DNA from 3 places in the Peribacillus sp. NPDC097225 genome. Region 3 is predicted to be linked to each of the others. Evidence: riboswitches for the same ligand, from Rfam matches in the RefSeq annotation. Region 3 holds a riboswitch; each other region holds the start of a gene.

Region 1 (4,290 bases), on a different contig from region 3:
GGGCCACACTTATACACGTGACCTTTCCCGTCCCCAGTCGTTTATTTAGCCAGCCGCTAGCCAGGCTTGAGAAAATGGTCCCTGCTGCAACAATCATATAAAGTAAGCCCGCAGTCTCCAGTGGCTGGTCATAATCAGACTGCATGACCGGCCAGGCAGCACCCAGTAAGGAATCTGGAAGACCCAGGCTTATGAAAGCCAAGTAAATCATAACCAATAAGAGCATTGCCAAAGGATACCACCCTACTTTCCATTCTCGACGAATAACTCATTACCATAACATTATACGGCGAGACAAGCCCACTATCCCTCTATTTTTCCACTATGAATTTCCAAATCCGAGTTTAGGTAACCTCCTCTTCTTGAAATAACGATCCACAAAAAAGAGACTTCTTCATTTTCATGAAAAAGTCTCGATCATTAATTATTCTTAGATCTCACCCTATTATTCAAGAACTCTATTCCTGTACCAAAATCACTTCATCGTGTCCGCAGTTGGGGCACTTCATAATATGCGGGCATTGTCCCTTTTGAAGGGATTCGGGAAAACCGTCATTTTTTTTCAATGTATCAATATCCATATAAGCACTGTAATCATCGGCATAATCCATCAATTTCCCTTGATCTTCAAGGTCACTACTGCATTTAGGGCATTCTAAATGCATTTTTCTAAGACCATTGCATAGTGGACATAAAGACATGACCATTCCTCCTGTTCGATTTATCTAGTTTAAGTATTCGTTTATTCCATCATTTTAACACATTAAAACATCCTCCCTACATGCGAGGAAGGATGCTTACCTGTTGATTATTTATTGACCATGTTAGCAGGGTCAACCCATGCTTTGAATTCATCTTCCGTTAGGAATTCAAGTTTCAACGCCGCTTCTTTCAAAGTGGAGTTGTCTTTGAATGCAGTTTTCGCAATTTTAGCCGCTTTTTCATACCCGATATGTGGGTTCAATGCCGTTACGAGCATAAGAGAACGATCAACATTTTCTTTGATCTTATCTTCATTCGCTGTAATTCCTACCGCACAGTTATCATTGAAGGAATGAATGCCATCTGTCAATAATTTAACGGTTTGCAGGAAGTTGTAAATGATGACCGGTTTGAAAACGTTCAATTCAAAGTTCCCTTGGCTTGCTGCAAAACCGATTGTAGCATCATTTCCGACAACTTGTGTCGCAATCATTGTCATTGCTTCACATTGGGTCGGATTCACTTTACCTGGCATGATGGAGCTGCCTGGCTCATTTTCAGGAATGGCGATTTCACCGATTCCGCTTCTTGGGCCACTTGCCAGCCATCTAACATCATTGGCAATCTTCATTAAATCAGCAGCCAACGCTTTAAGAGCACCGTGTGCATAAACAATTTCGTTATGGCTTGTTAAAGCATGGAACTTATTATCCGATGTGACAAATGAATGTCCTGTATCCGCTGCGATTTGTTTAGCAGAAAGTGCCGGGAATTCTTTTTTCGTATTGATTCCAGTCCCTACAGCCGTACCGCCCAATGCAAGGTTCAATAATTTTTGGCTACTTTCTTCGATCATCGCCAAATCTTTATCAAGCATTGCTTTCCAACCGGAGATTTCTTGGCCAAGAGTTAGTGGTGTCGCATCTTGAAGATGGGTCCGTCCAATTTTCACGACATCCCAGAATTCTTTTTCTTTGGCTTCGAATGTGTCACGAAGCACTTTAATGGCCGGTACCAATTTTTCGGCAACTTCCATATAAGCTGCGATATGCATGGCTGTCGGGAATGTATCGTTAGAGCTTTGCGCTTTGTTAACATCATCATTCGGGTGAAGCATCTCAGTTTCGCCTTTTTCCTCTAACCATTTATTCCCTTTGTTTGCGACCACTTCATTCACGTTCATATTACTTTGTGTGCCGCTACCAGTTTGCCAGACGACAAGTGGGAAATGTTCGTCAAGCGTACCTTCAAGGATTTCACCACAAATTTTAACGATGGCATCCTTCTTCACTTCTGAAAGATCGCCAAGTTCAAAGTTCACTTTTGCTGCCGCTTGTTTTACGTAAGCAAATGCATGGACTAATTCAATCGGCATTTTTTCATAACCGATTTTGAAGTTATTACGGCTTCTTTCCGTTTGTGCACCCCAGTACTTATCAGCAGGAACTTTTACTTCCCCCATTGTATCTCGTTCGATTCTAAATTCCATGTGTTCTCCTCCTATATTCGCACTATCCACTGAGAAACAATATGTATATGTAATGAATAATGACGTTTTATATGATCCCCTATATATTGTACAAACATTATTATTGTAAAGCAAAAAAAACGGAACACAAATGACCTTTTCCTTCAGAAAAGTCCGTTTAATCTGAATCCGGTTCTATTACTCTGTTGAATTCGTAATTTTATAATGATAAACATGATACATGTTCCATAATAGCTAGTCCCAAATAACCGTCTATTAGGAATGTCCTTGACAGAATCCTATATTTATAGTAAATTCAAAAGAAATTGAATAATCAAAACTCTTATCGAGAGAGGTAGAGGGAATGGCCCTATGACACCTCAGCAACCTTCATTTGTTTCAAACCAATGAAAAGGTGCTAATTCCACAAGTTTGTGTAACTTGGAAGATAAGAAGAATGACTCTATCCTACTTATTCAAGTCTTCTTCTTAAAGAAGACTTTTTTTATTTTATTTAACTAAAAGGAGCAGTGAAAAATTATGTACAAAACAGAAACCTATCTTGCTCAGCTTGGAAACCGCAGTGAAACGGCGACAGGAACGGTCAATCCGCCCGTTTACTTCTCGACGGCTTTCCGTCACGAAGGAATTGGTCAATCAACAGGATTCGACTATACACGAACAGGAAACCCTACACGCCAGCTATTGGAGCAATCGATCGCCAAACTAGAACATGGCGATCAAGGATATGCATGCAGTTCGGGAATGGCTGCCATTGCCACCATCCTTTCCTTATTCAAATCAGGGGATGCATGGATCAGTAGCGAAGATTTATACGGCGGTACATATCGTTTATTAGAGCATGGCTTTAAAAAATGGGGGCTACAATGCGAATATGTCAATACATGTTGCCTGGAGGATATTGAAAAAGCAATCACCCCTCAAACAAAGGCCATCTTTATTGAGACTCCCACAAACCCTCTTATGCAGCAAACGGACATTCCAGCCGTCGCCGCTCTTGCCAAACAATACAATTTACTATTGATTGTTGACAATACTTTTTACACGCCGATCATCCAACAGCCCCTCTTACTTGGTGCTGACATCGTGATTCACAGCGCAACGAAATATCTTGGTGGCCATAATGATGTGTTGGCCGGCTTGATTGTGGCAAAAGGAGCCGAGTTATGTGAGTCCCTTGCTTTCCACCATAATGGTATGGGAGCGGTCTTGAGCCCATTTGATTCGTGGTTGTTGATGCGCGGGATGAAAACCTTGGCACTGAGAATGGAACGTCATGAAAAGAACGCCAAGGTTATCGTTGATTATTTGACGGAACATGAAAGTGTAACGGATGTTCTCTATCCAGGTCGTGGCGGCATGATTTCATTCCGGGTCAATGATGAAGCGGTGGTCAACCCATTTCTACAGTCCCTTTCATTGATTTCATTTGCCGAAAGCCTTGGTGGCGTCGAAAGCTTCATCACGTATCCGGCGACACAGACACATGCCGATATGCCTCTTGAAGTTAGAACGGCAAATGGAGTTTGCAATCGACTCCTTCGATTCTCTGTCGGCATCGAGGACAGCGGAGATTTAATCGAAGACCTGCAGCAGGCATTTGCTCAAGTAAAAAAGGAGGCAATACGATGACAAACCAAGAATTCAGTTTTGAAACCAAATTACTACACAACCAACATAAATTCGATCCAACAACAGGTGGGGTGAGTGTTCCGATCCAGCATGCTTCCACCTTCCATCAAACCGACATTGATCAATTTGGCAAATACGATTACAGCCGGAGCGGGAATCCGACGCGAGAAGCCCTGGAAGATATCATTGCGGAACTGGAAGAAGGCACGCGCGGATTCGCTTTTTCATCCGGGATGGCTGCCATTTCAACGGCTTTCCTCCTGCTTTCTGCCGGTGACCATATCGTCATCTCTGAAGATGTATACGGAGGCACATTCCGAATGGTAACAACCGTGCTGACCCGTTTTAACATCGAACATACCTTCGTGGATATGACGGATCTTGAGAGTGTAAAAGCGGCCATCCAGCCAAATACGCGAGCAATCTATATTGAAACGCCTTCCAATCCCTTGCTTAAAGTAACCGAT
Region 2 (4,290 bases), on a different contig from region 3:
ATGTTTGGGATGAGCTTTCCGTCTATTATCGCGATGCCTATGCAGGATTACTAGAAGGTACGCATTTAGTCAAAGAGTTAAGTCCTGTCGTACCAAGACTGTTGGAAAATTGGTTAAAAATCGCTGAAGGGGAGATTTCGTTATTTGCAGCGGCATCTGTCCTTTCCTGGAATGAGATTTTCCCAGATACAGTGAGCGCACTTGTTGTTCAAGATGCAGAAAGTCTGTTAGCGAAATCCCCTAGATTGGGAGGCGGTCTCGAAGCAGGCGAAAAACTGATTCACTCCATCATTCAATGGGCAGAGAGCAATGATCTATTAGTCGGCAATAAGCTGAAATGGATGGTTGAGGGAATTAAGGATATGAGCAATTTCAATCTGCTTCTTGTTGGAAGTGCAGGAAATGGCAAGACATCCTTCATTCAATCGATAGCGGGTGAAAGCATTGCAGCGGAAGACCATTCATCTCTTGTGAGCGTTAAAGATGGCGATGACCTGGAAATCTATGAAATTACCGATACAGATCGTAAAATGGTCGAAGAGTTAACGGAGTTGGATGAAACGCGTCGTCAACGCGGAACGATTGTCGATGTGACACTCATCAGTGATTATTTGAGAAATAATCGCCTGCGTCTACTGGATACTCCAGGATTTAATGGAGAGAAAAGCGTAGACCCTGACTTCCAAAATTACTTACTGGAGAGCGATGGAGTGATGTTCGTTCTGGATGCACGGGCACCTTTCACGGGCAGTGAACGTGATTTGCTATTGGAAATGCAACAAATGGCCCCTAAACTTCCTATTCATTTCTTGCTGAATAAAATGGATACCATCTATAGTGATCAAGTGGCAGTCAGGATGGAAGATGAAACATGGGATAAGGTGAATGCTTATTTCCCGAACGCGAAGGTATTTGCTTTCTCCAAGCTTTATGACAGCAAACAGCAACTGCAGGATCTAGCCGTCTTCCTTCACGCAAACTATCAAGATAGCAATTGGAAGGAAATGAGGGCGGAGAAGCTCCTTGCCTTCACGCGTAAAACTTTATCCTATCTATTAGAAAAACGGGCAGCGAATGAACGGAAATGCGAGCATTCGATTTCTTGGAATGAACAGATGGAAGTGAAGTTGAATGGCGCTACGAATCAGTTGACTGATTTGGAAAAAGAAAAAACCGAAAACATTACAAGATCTTATCGCTTATTAAAAGAAGAAGTGAAAAAACAGCTTTCCACACGAATTCCTGAATTACTGCGTGATTGCTCTAAAACATTATCTGAGAATAGTGACTTTAGCCAAGTGCATATACAGTTGAATCAGGAAATGAACGATCGGATCCAGGCATTTATATCCGATAAAATCATGCCGCAGTATTTCCGCTCGCTTCAAGACTGGATTGCTACATCTGAGTTAGAATTCACGCAAAGCCAACAGTTCATGGATGAGATGAGCGCAGGCTTCAATGAGCTATACAAAGAAGAACGTATTGTACTGGCCGGGGACTTCCGGGTCTTGGATGACTGGCGCCGTGATGCGGACCGGATGACAAGCAGCATCCGGATAGAAAATGTAAATATATTACTAAGAAGGACCCCATCTCAGTTGATTCTTAAGGGAGCCGGGAAGCTATTTGGTGCCATTCCGCAAAATAAAGCGAATATGTACAATCGATATAAGAAGTTCTTGGAAAATGAAGACTTCCAGGATGTTGCCGATATGATCAGTGACAGATTCCTTACTCAGTTTGGATTGTTCGAAAAATCCTTGGAACGTGACATATCCCTGTTCTACCGCAGTCCATTTTCCATCCTTGAAAAAAATATCGAACAGACGAAAGCCGAAATCAAAGAACAGCAGGCTACATTGGAACATATGAGACAAAATCCTGAAGTCTACCGTGATCCGATTACCCTGTTCGAAGTGAAACTGCGCCAATTCGAACGCCTTGAAAAAATCGAGAAAAGACGCCTGGCGAAACTGCAAGGAAAATAAAACATTTAAAATATTCTAAAAACTATTGACTTAATGACTATATCCCTATAAAGTGGTACTTACCATAACGAAACGTAACACATTATATTCTCTTATCAAGAGTGGCGGAGGGACTGGCCCTACGATGCCCAGCAACCGTTCCAATTAGGAATTGGTGCTAAATCCTGCAAAACAGAAATGTTTTGACAGATAAGAGAGGGATAAGTCTGCAAACCAGCTGATTAAACCTCTCTATTTTAGAGAGGTTTTTATTTTGTGTTTATGCCGAGCTAACAGATAAGAATAATGTAAAAAATAGGGGGAATTAAAATGGGAAGATCAATTTTAAAAGGAGCTTTCGTTTCAGTCATCGCTTCGGCGTTGCTTTTGACGGGGTGTTCTTCGGGACAAAGTACAGGGGAAGCGAAAAAAGAGGAAAAGGTATCTTTTGAAAATGTTCCAGAGCGATTTGCGAAAGGCGAGGGAGCTAAAATTAAAGTCATTCGTAAAATTGGCGGCGATGATCACACTGCCCAATACTTAGCAGGGGCGCAAGAAGAAGGAGAAGCACTTGGCTTCCAAGTAGATACTTTTACGGCCAATGGCGATACGGCTAAATTCCATGACGCCATCGCTCAGGCTCTGGAGGAAGACTATGATGGCTATATCATTTCCCATGGTGATGATGCAGCGACAGTGAATGACGTACAAAAGTTGGTTGATGCAGGGAAAAGCGTAGTCACATTCGATTCCATCGGCGATTTAACGAAAATTGATGGGGTAACAGTAACCTCACAAGATGACGAAGCATTGGCAACTCTTGCTTTTGACAAATTGATTGAAGAGCAAAAAGGCGAAGCGAACATTGCATACCTTTGGGTAGATGGTTTCCCTCCTATGGTGAGAAGAAATGCCGTGTATCAAGAAAAGCTGAAAGAAAATCCTGGCATTCATGAAATTGAAAGATTCGGAGTGGCATCTTCAGATACTTCGGTCCAGACGCAAAATGCCGTCTCGGCGATGTTGAACAAGTATCCAAAAGGTAAAATAGACGCAATTTTCGCAACCTGGGATGCATTCGCTATCGGAGCAGCTCGTGCGATAAAAGAAGCGGGGCGCGATGAAGTGAAAATCTATGGTATTGACGTGTCCAATGCTGACCTTCAGGAGATTCAAACAAAAGGAAGCTCATGGTCGTATACCGCAGCGGTTGATCCGAAGTTGATTGGTGCAGTGAATATGAGACTGCTAGCGAAAAAACTAGCGGGGGAAGAAACGCCGCAAACCTATGATTTAGAAGCATCATTGATATCTCAAAAACAGCTTCAATCATCGAAGGACGCTGTCAACATGACCAATCTATCCGGCATTGTTCAAGGCTGGGGAGTATCAACGGAATTTGAAGAAGACTGGATGAAAGTATTGAAAGAACATTATAAGAAGTAACGATCAGAATCAGTAGACACTCTCTTTCAAGTTGAAGAGAGTGTCTGTTTAATGGGAGGGATTGGACATGGGCATTCAACTAGAAATGAAACAAATATCGATTGAGTTTCCAGGTGTAAAAGCGCTTAGTGAAGTTGATTTTTCAGTACAGTCGGGAACAGCACATGCATTGGTCGGCGCAAATGGAGCAGGGAAATCGACGCTAATGAAAGTCTTATCAGGAGCTCATGTCCATTATACCGGCGACATTTTTCTAAATGGCCAGGTACAGGATATCCGTTCGCCAAAGTCGGCACAGGAAGCTGGCATTCAAATTGTGTATCAGGAAGTGGATACGGCCCTCATTCCTTATTTAACGGTTGCGGAGAACGTGATGCTGAATGAATCCGTACAGAACATGGGGAGAAAACAAATCATCAAGTGGAAGGAATTACATAGAAAAGCGACGGAAATCTTGGAAGAAATGAACATCCATGTGTCTTCGAAAAAACTGGTAAGGGACCTTACGTTGGCCGAAAAGCAGATGGTCTTGATAGCTAGGGCCGTTTCAACCGCATGTAAATTCTTGATTCTTGATGAGCCGACTGCTCCGTTAAGCCATACGGAAACAACGGAACTATTCCGGATTGTGAATGAGCTGAAGCAACGTGGTGTAGGCATTATTTTCATTTCTCATCGTCTACCCGAGATATTTGAAGTGTGTGAGGACATTACAATCATGAGAAATGGGAAGAGTGTGAGGCGCAGTAGAATCAGTGATATCACACAAAACGAAGTGATTGAGCAGATGCTTGGAAAGTCAATGGAAGAACAGTTTCCCGTCGTGAATGCCGAGATAGGTGCGGTGATGTTTGAAGTGAACCGACTGTCGGAT
Region 3 (4,290 bases):
GAAGAAGGATATTAGTTTTTTGGAACATAAAAGAATTAAAGATTTCATCCACACTTTCCATTCGAAGTCACTTACCCTAAAAAAGCCCTGGCGACAATGCTCCAGGGCCAACATTCATGATTTTACATTCATGATTTTACATTCATGATTTATTGATACTCTTCCACCCATACTATTTTTATTTCTTCTTCGAGAATCGGGGAAAACCTATTAAAATGGCTATGATTCCTGAAATCCCGATTAAGACCGGATAGAAAGAATAGGGTAGGATACTGATAGGAGAGATGTGTGCAACACCGGCAGCTAAAAGTAGTTGTGCCCCGTATGGCAATAATCCTTGAATACTACAAGCGAAAACATCGAGCAAGCTGGCAGATTTCCTGGGATCAATTTCATACTTTTCGGCAATATTTTTTGCAAGTGGACCAGCAATGATGATGGATATGGTATTGTTTGCCGTTGAAAGATTCGTTAAAGCAACCAATCCCGCGATGCTGAACTCAGCACTTTTTTTTGATTTGCTTTTTTTCGTCACGAGGTTCAGTAGGTAATCTATTCCGCCGTTATGTTTGATAACCGAAACCATGCCTGCAATCAAGATCGCTAAGAAGGAGATTTCATACATCCCAGCCATTCCATCTCCTACTTTTTGAATAACCTCCATTGCATGATAACTGCCATCCGCTAAACCGATTATTCCAGCAAAGACAATGCCGATAGAGAGAACCAAGAATACGTTGATCCCCGCCAATGCTGCCACTAGAACACCAAGGTAAGGTAGAATTTTGACCCAACTGTAGGCTTCTCCAGAAATTGTAGCTTGTTCACCCATCGTCAGAAAACCAAGGATAACACATGTAATTACCGCAGCAGGTAAAACAATAAAAAAGTTCACTTTGAATTTGTCTTTCATTTTCGTTCCCTGTGTACGTACAGCTGCTATAGTCGTATCCGAAATGAAAGAAAGATTATCACCGAACATTGAGCCACCAATGACCGCAGCCATGGAAAGGGCAACTGAAATATCCGTCTGTTCACTAATTCCTACTCCAATTGGTGCTAAAGCCACTATCGTTCCCATACTTGTCCCCATAGATAATGAGATAAAGCAGGCGATAATAAATAACCCCACCATTAATAGATTTTGCGGAACGATCGAAAGTGCTAGATTCACCGTAGATGCTACGGCTCCCATCCCATTTGCCACTTCCGAAAAAGCCCCAGCCAATAGGAATATGACAACCATCAACATAATATTTGAATCCCCGGCACCTTTACAAAAGATTTCTACTTTGTGATTGAATGATTCCTTTCGATTCATTGCCAGTGCCACAGCAGATGCAATGGCAATGGCAACAATCACTGGAAATGTGTAAAAATCTTTTGTAATCACACCTGAACCTATAAATAATATCAAAAAAACGATAAACGGCGTTAAAGCCCATGGATTCCCTTTATTGTCTAAACTCATGATGTACACCTCTTTATTATTTTTGCATGGTATTGGATACTCTTTTTGGACTCTCTAAATTTTCCGGCATCCCTTCATTTTAATATAAGCATGATTATAAAATAGTAACAAACCATCAAGAACAGATTCCTATCCTATGAGTACAAAAAGACCTCTTCCGTTTTAATACAAGAAGAGGTCTTTTAATCTATAAACACTCCTCTTATCTTTCAGGTCAATCGCCTGCTGGATTTGGCACAGCACTCTAAATAAGTCTGCTGCCGAGACATCTTCGGGCCAGTCCCTCAGTCTCTCTTGATAAGAAGTAAGAAATATTCATTTTTTTAAAGCAAATATAAGAGTACAGCATTTTAAGAGTTTTCGCAAGGTAAAGTATTAAAGATTTTTATAAACTTATTGAATGCATTACTTTTTAGCTTTCGGGGCCTAAAGGTAGCTAGTGTGAAAGCAAGTGATACTTTACTCTTCTACACTGATGGGTACCACTTTGCCATCTTCTACCGCTCCGACAACGACTTTTGCTGCGAATCCACCATTTTCGTCAATCGAAGGTATATTGTAAATTTTCTGTTCAGGTGCCGTGTTTGTCAGCCCATCCTGCATATGTTCACGGATGGCTTTCACATCCTCGACTGTTCCTGCCGCTTTCATTGCCTCCACAAAGGCATACATAGCAATGTAATTCAACCCCACTTCAGAACTAGCATCTTCCTTATAAATTTTTTTATATTTATCAATGAATGCTGGTGCTGCTTCTTCATTGGAGTCGATAAGCGGAAGCACACCAATCGAACCTTCCAATGTTTCGTATGAACCGGCAATTGGCTTCATTTGATCCAGTTTCGCCTGGTCCATGATAATAAAACCGCCTTTAAAACCTAGTTCTCTTGCTTGTTTTGCAACCTTGGCCGTAGGCTCCGACGCCCCACCGATGAAAAGGACATCAGGCTTTTCTTTTAAAGCATTTGTAACAGTCGTGAAGAAATCCGTTTCTTTAGAGAAATCAATTGAGGCATTATACACGACTTTACCACCCTGCTTTTCCCAATGTGGTAGTAGGTTTTCCGCCCAGTCTTTCCCGTACTGGGAAGATGGTGGCAATGCCGCGATTTTTTTGCCGAAGTTTTCCATTGCATACGTAGAAAACGGTTCAATATACCCTTCATAATTTGGCGGGATCCTTACCGTTAATGAATTTCCGCTTTCCGTGATAGCTGGTTCACTCGAATAGGCACCGATGATAAATTTCTCTTTTTCGTTAAAAACCTGTAGGGCCTGTATCCCCCCGCTATGAGGAGTGAAAATAATCGGAGTTTTGTATTCCTGGATTAAACGTTTAGCATTTGAACCCGTTTCATTCGGTAAGTACTTATCATCCAATGAAACCAGATTGAGCGTATATTTTTCCCCTTCCACTTCGAATCCACCGGCATCGTTTATTTCATTTACAGCCATCTCCATACCATTTAACGTTCGTTTTCCATATAAGGCTGCTGCTCCACTCAAAGGGCCGCTAAAACCGATATTGACAACATTCTTCCCTTTACCGGCCTTTCCTCCCCCACTTGATGCAGGGCTGTCTCCCTTGTTACACCCCACTAGTGCCGTTAGGACGAGTAATAGCATTACAAAGAATACACTCAACTTTTTCATAAAAATCCCCCATTCATTTTTAAACTCTTATGCTCCGATATAGGCTTTCCTTACTTCATCGTTAGACAATAATTCTTTTGCGGTCCCTTCAACGACAATTTCCCCATTTTCAAAAACATATCCTTTATCTGCAATGCTAAGAGCAGCATTCGCATTCTGTTCGGCTAGTAGAACGGTTATTCCTTCCCGGTTTATTTCTTCGATGACTTGGAACATCTGTTCAACAATCAAAGGAGCGAGGCCCACAGAAGGTTCATCTAGCATCAAAAGCTTCGGTTTAGACATCAAAGCCCTGCCAATGGCCAGCATCTGTTGTTGTCCACCACTCAAGCTGCCGGCTTCATCATGGAGTTTTTCTTTTAAAATAGGAAATAAATGATAGACATTTTCCAATGAGGACTTGATTTCCATCTTTTTTTTTCGATGTACGTAAGCTCCCATCTTCAAGTTTTCCTGGACAGTCATCTGAGGAAACAGTTTCCGCCCTTCTGCACATTGCACGATTCCAGCTTGGACATTCTTATCCGGAGCCCTACCTCCGATAGCCAGTTCCTCAAAATGAATTTCACCCTGAGCCAGCTTGCTTATTCCGCTGATAGAACGGAATGTCGTGCTTTTGCCTGCCCCGTTCGCCCCCAATAGAACGACAATTTCTCCCTTTTCCACTTCAATATTCACTTGCTTAATCGCAGTGAAGCTCCCATAACATACAGTAACATCAGTTAACTTAAGCACTAGCACTACCTCCTAAATAGGCTTTAATAACCGCCTCATTCCCCCTGATTTCTTTTGGAGTGCCCTCAGCAATCTTTTCCCCGTAATTCAGGACCATGATATGGTCAGCTAAGTTCATGATCATATGCATCTTGTGCTCGATCAAGCAAATCGTGAAGCCCGATTGATTCAACTCCTTGATCAGTTCTGTAAGCCCTTCTGTTTCATCAGGGTTTATACCGGCAGCCGGTTCATCAAGAAAGATGATTTCCGGATCCGTCGCAAGGGCAAGGGCAATCGCCGTCCTCTTCTTTTCCTCTTGAGAAATACTCGAGACCATCTTATTTGCCGCATCCATTAAGCCGACAATTCTCAAAACTTCCATCGCTTTATCACGACAGGCCTTTTCCTCCCGTTTTAACCTCTTCGTCCTTAGGATAGCATCTACCAAA

Evidence for each region. Region 3 has a riboswitch for S-adenosylmethionine ahead of ACIQXH_RS07330 (Na+/H+ antiporter NhaC family protein). Riboswitches for the same ligand answer to the same signal wherever they lie in the genome.
Region 1: another riboswitch for S-adenosylmethionine. It lies ahead of ACIQXH_RS11145 (methionine biosynthesis PLP-dependent protein); the one in region 3 lies ahead of ACIQXH_RS07330 (Na+/H+ antiporter NhaC family protein).
Region 2: another riboswitch for S-adenosylmethionine. It lies ahead of ACIQXH_RS15465 (sugar ABC transporter substrate-binding protein); the one in region 3 lies ahead of ACIQXH_RS07330 (Na+/H+ antiporter NhaC family protein).

The regions. Positions count from the first base shown of each region.
Region 1 covers NZ_JBIWDJ010000003.1:213,705-217,994, reverse strand. The annotation lists gene ACIQXH_RS11160 (MFS transporter) at 1-232, opposite strand, end outside; gene ACIQXH_RS11155 (hypothetical protein) at 459-701, opposite strand; gene fumC (class II fumarate hydratase) at 809-2,191, opposite strand; SAM riboswitch class I at 2,511-2,625, shown strand; gene ACIQXH_RS11145 (methionine biosynthesis PLP-dependent protein) at 2,711-3,823, shown strand; gene metC (cystathionine beta-lyase) at 3,820-4,290, shown strand, end outside.
Region 2 covers NZ_JBIWDJ010000005.1:90,209-94,498, forward strand. The annotation lists gene ACIQXH_RS15460 (GTP-binding protein) at 1-1,991, shown strand, start outside; SAM riboswitch class I at 2,081-2,187, shown strand; gene ACIQXH_RS15465 (sugar ABC transporter substrate-binding protein) at 2,301-3,416, shown strand; gene ACIQXH_RS15470 (sugar ABC transporter ATP-binding protein) at 3,484-4,290, shown strand, end outside.
Region 3 covers NZ_JBIWDJ010000002.1:304,792-309,081, forward strand. The annotation lists gene ACIQXH_RS07330 (Na+/H+ antiporter NhaC family protein) at 179-1,471, opposite strand; SAM riboswitch class I at 1,671-1,775, opposite strand; gene ACIQXH_RS07335 (ABC transporter substrate-binding protein) at 1,931-3,130, opposite strand; gene ACIQXH_RS07340 (ABC transporter ATP-binding protein) at 3,152-3,859, opposite strand; gene ACIQXH_RS07345 (ABC transporter ATP-binding protein) at 3,852-4,290, opposite strand, start outside.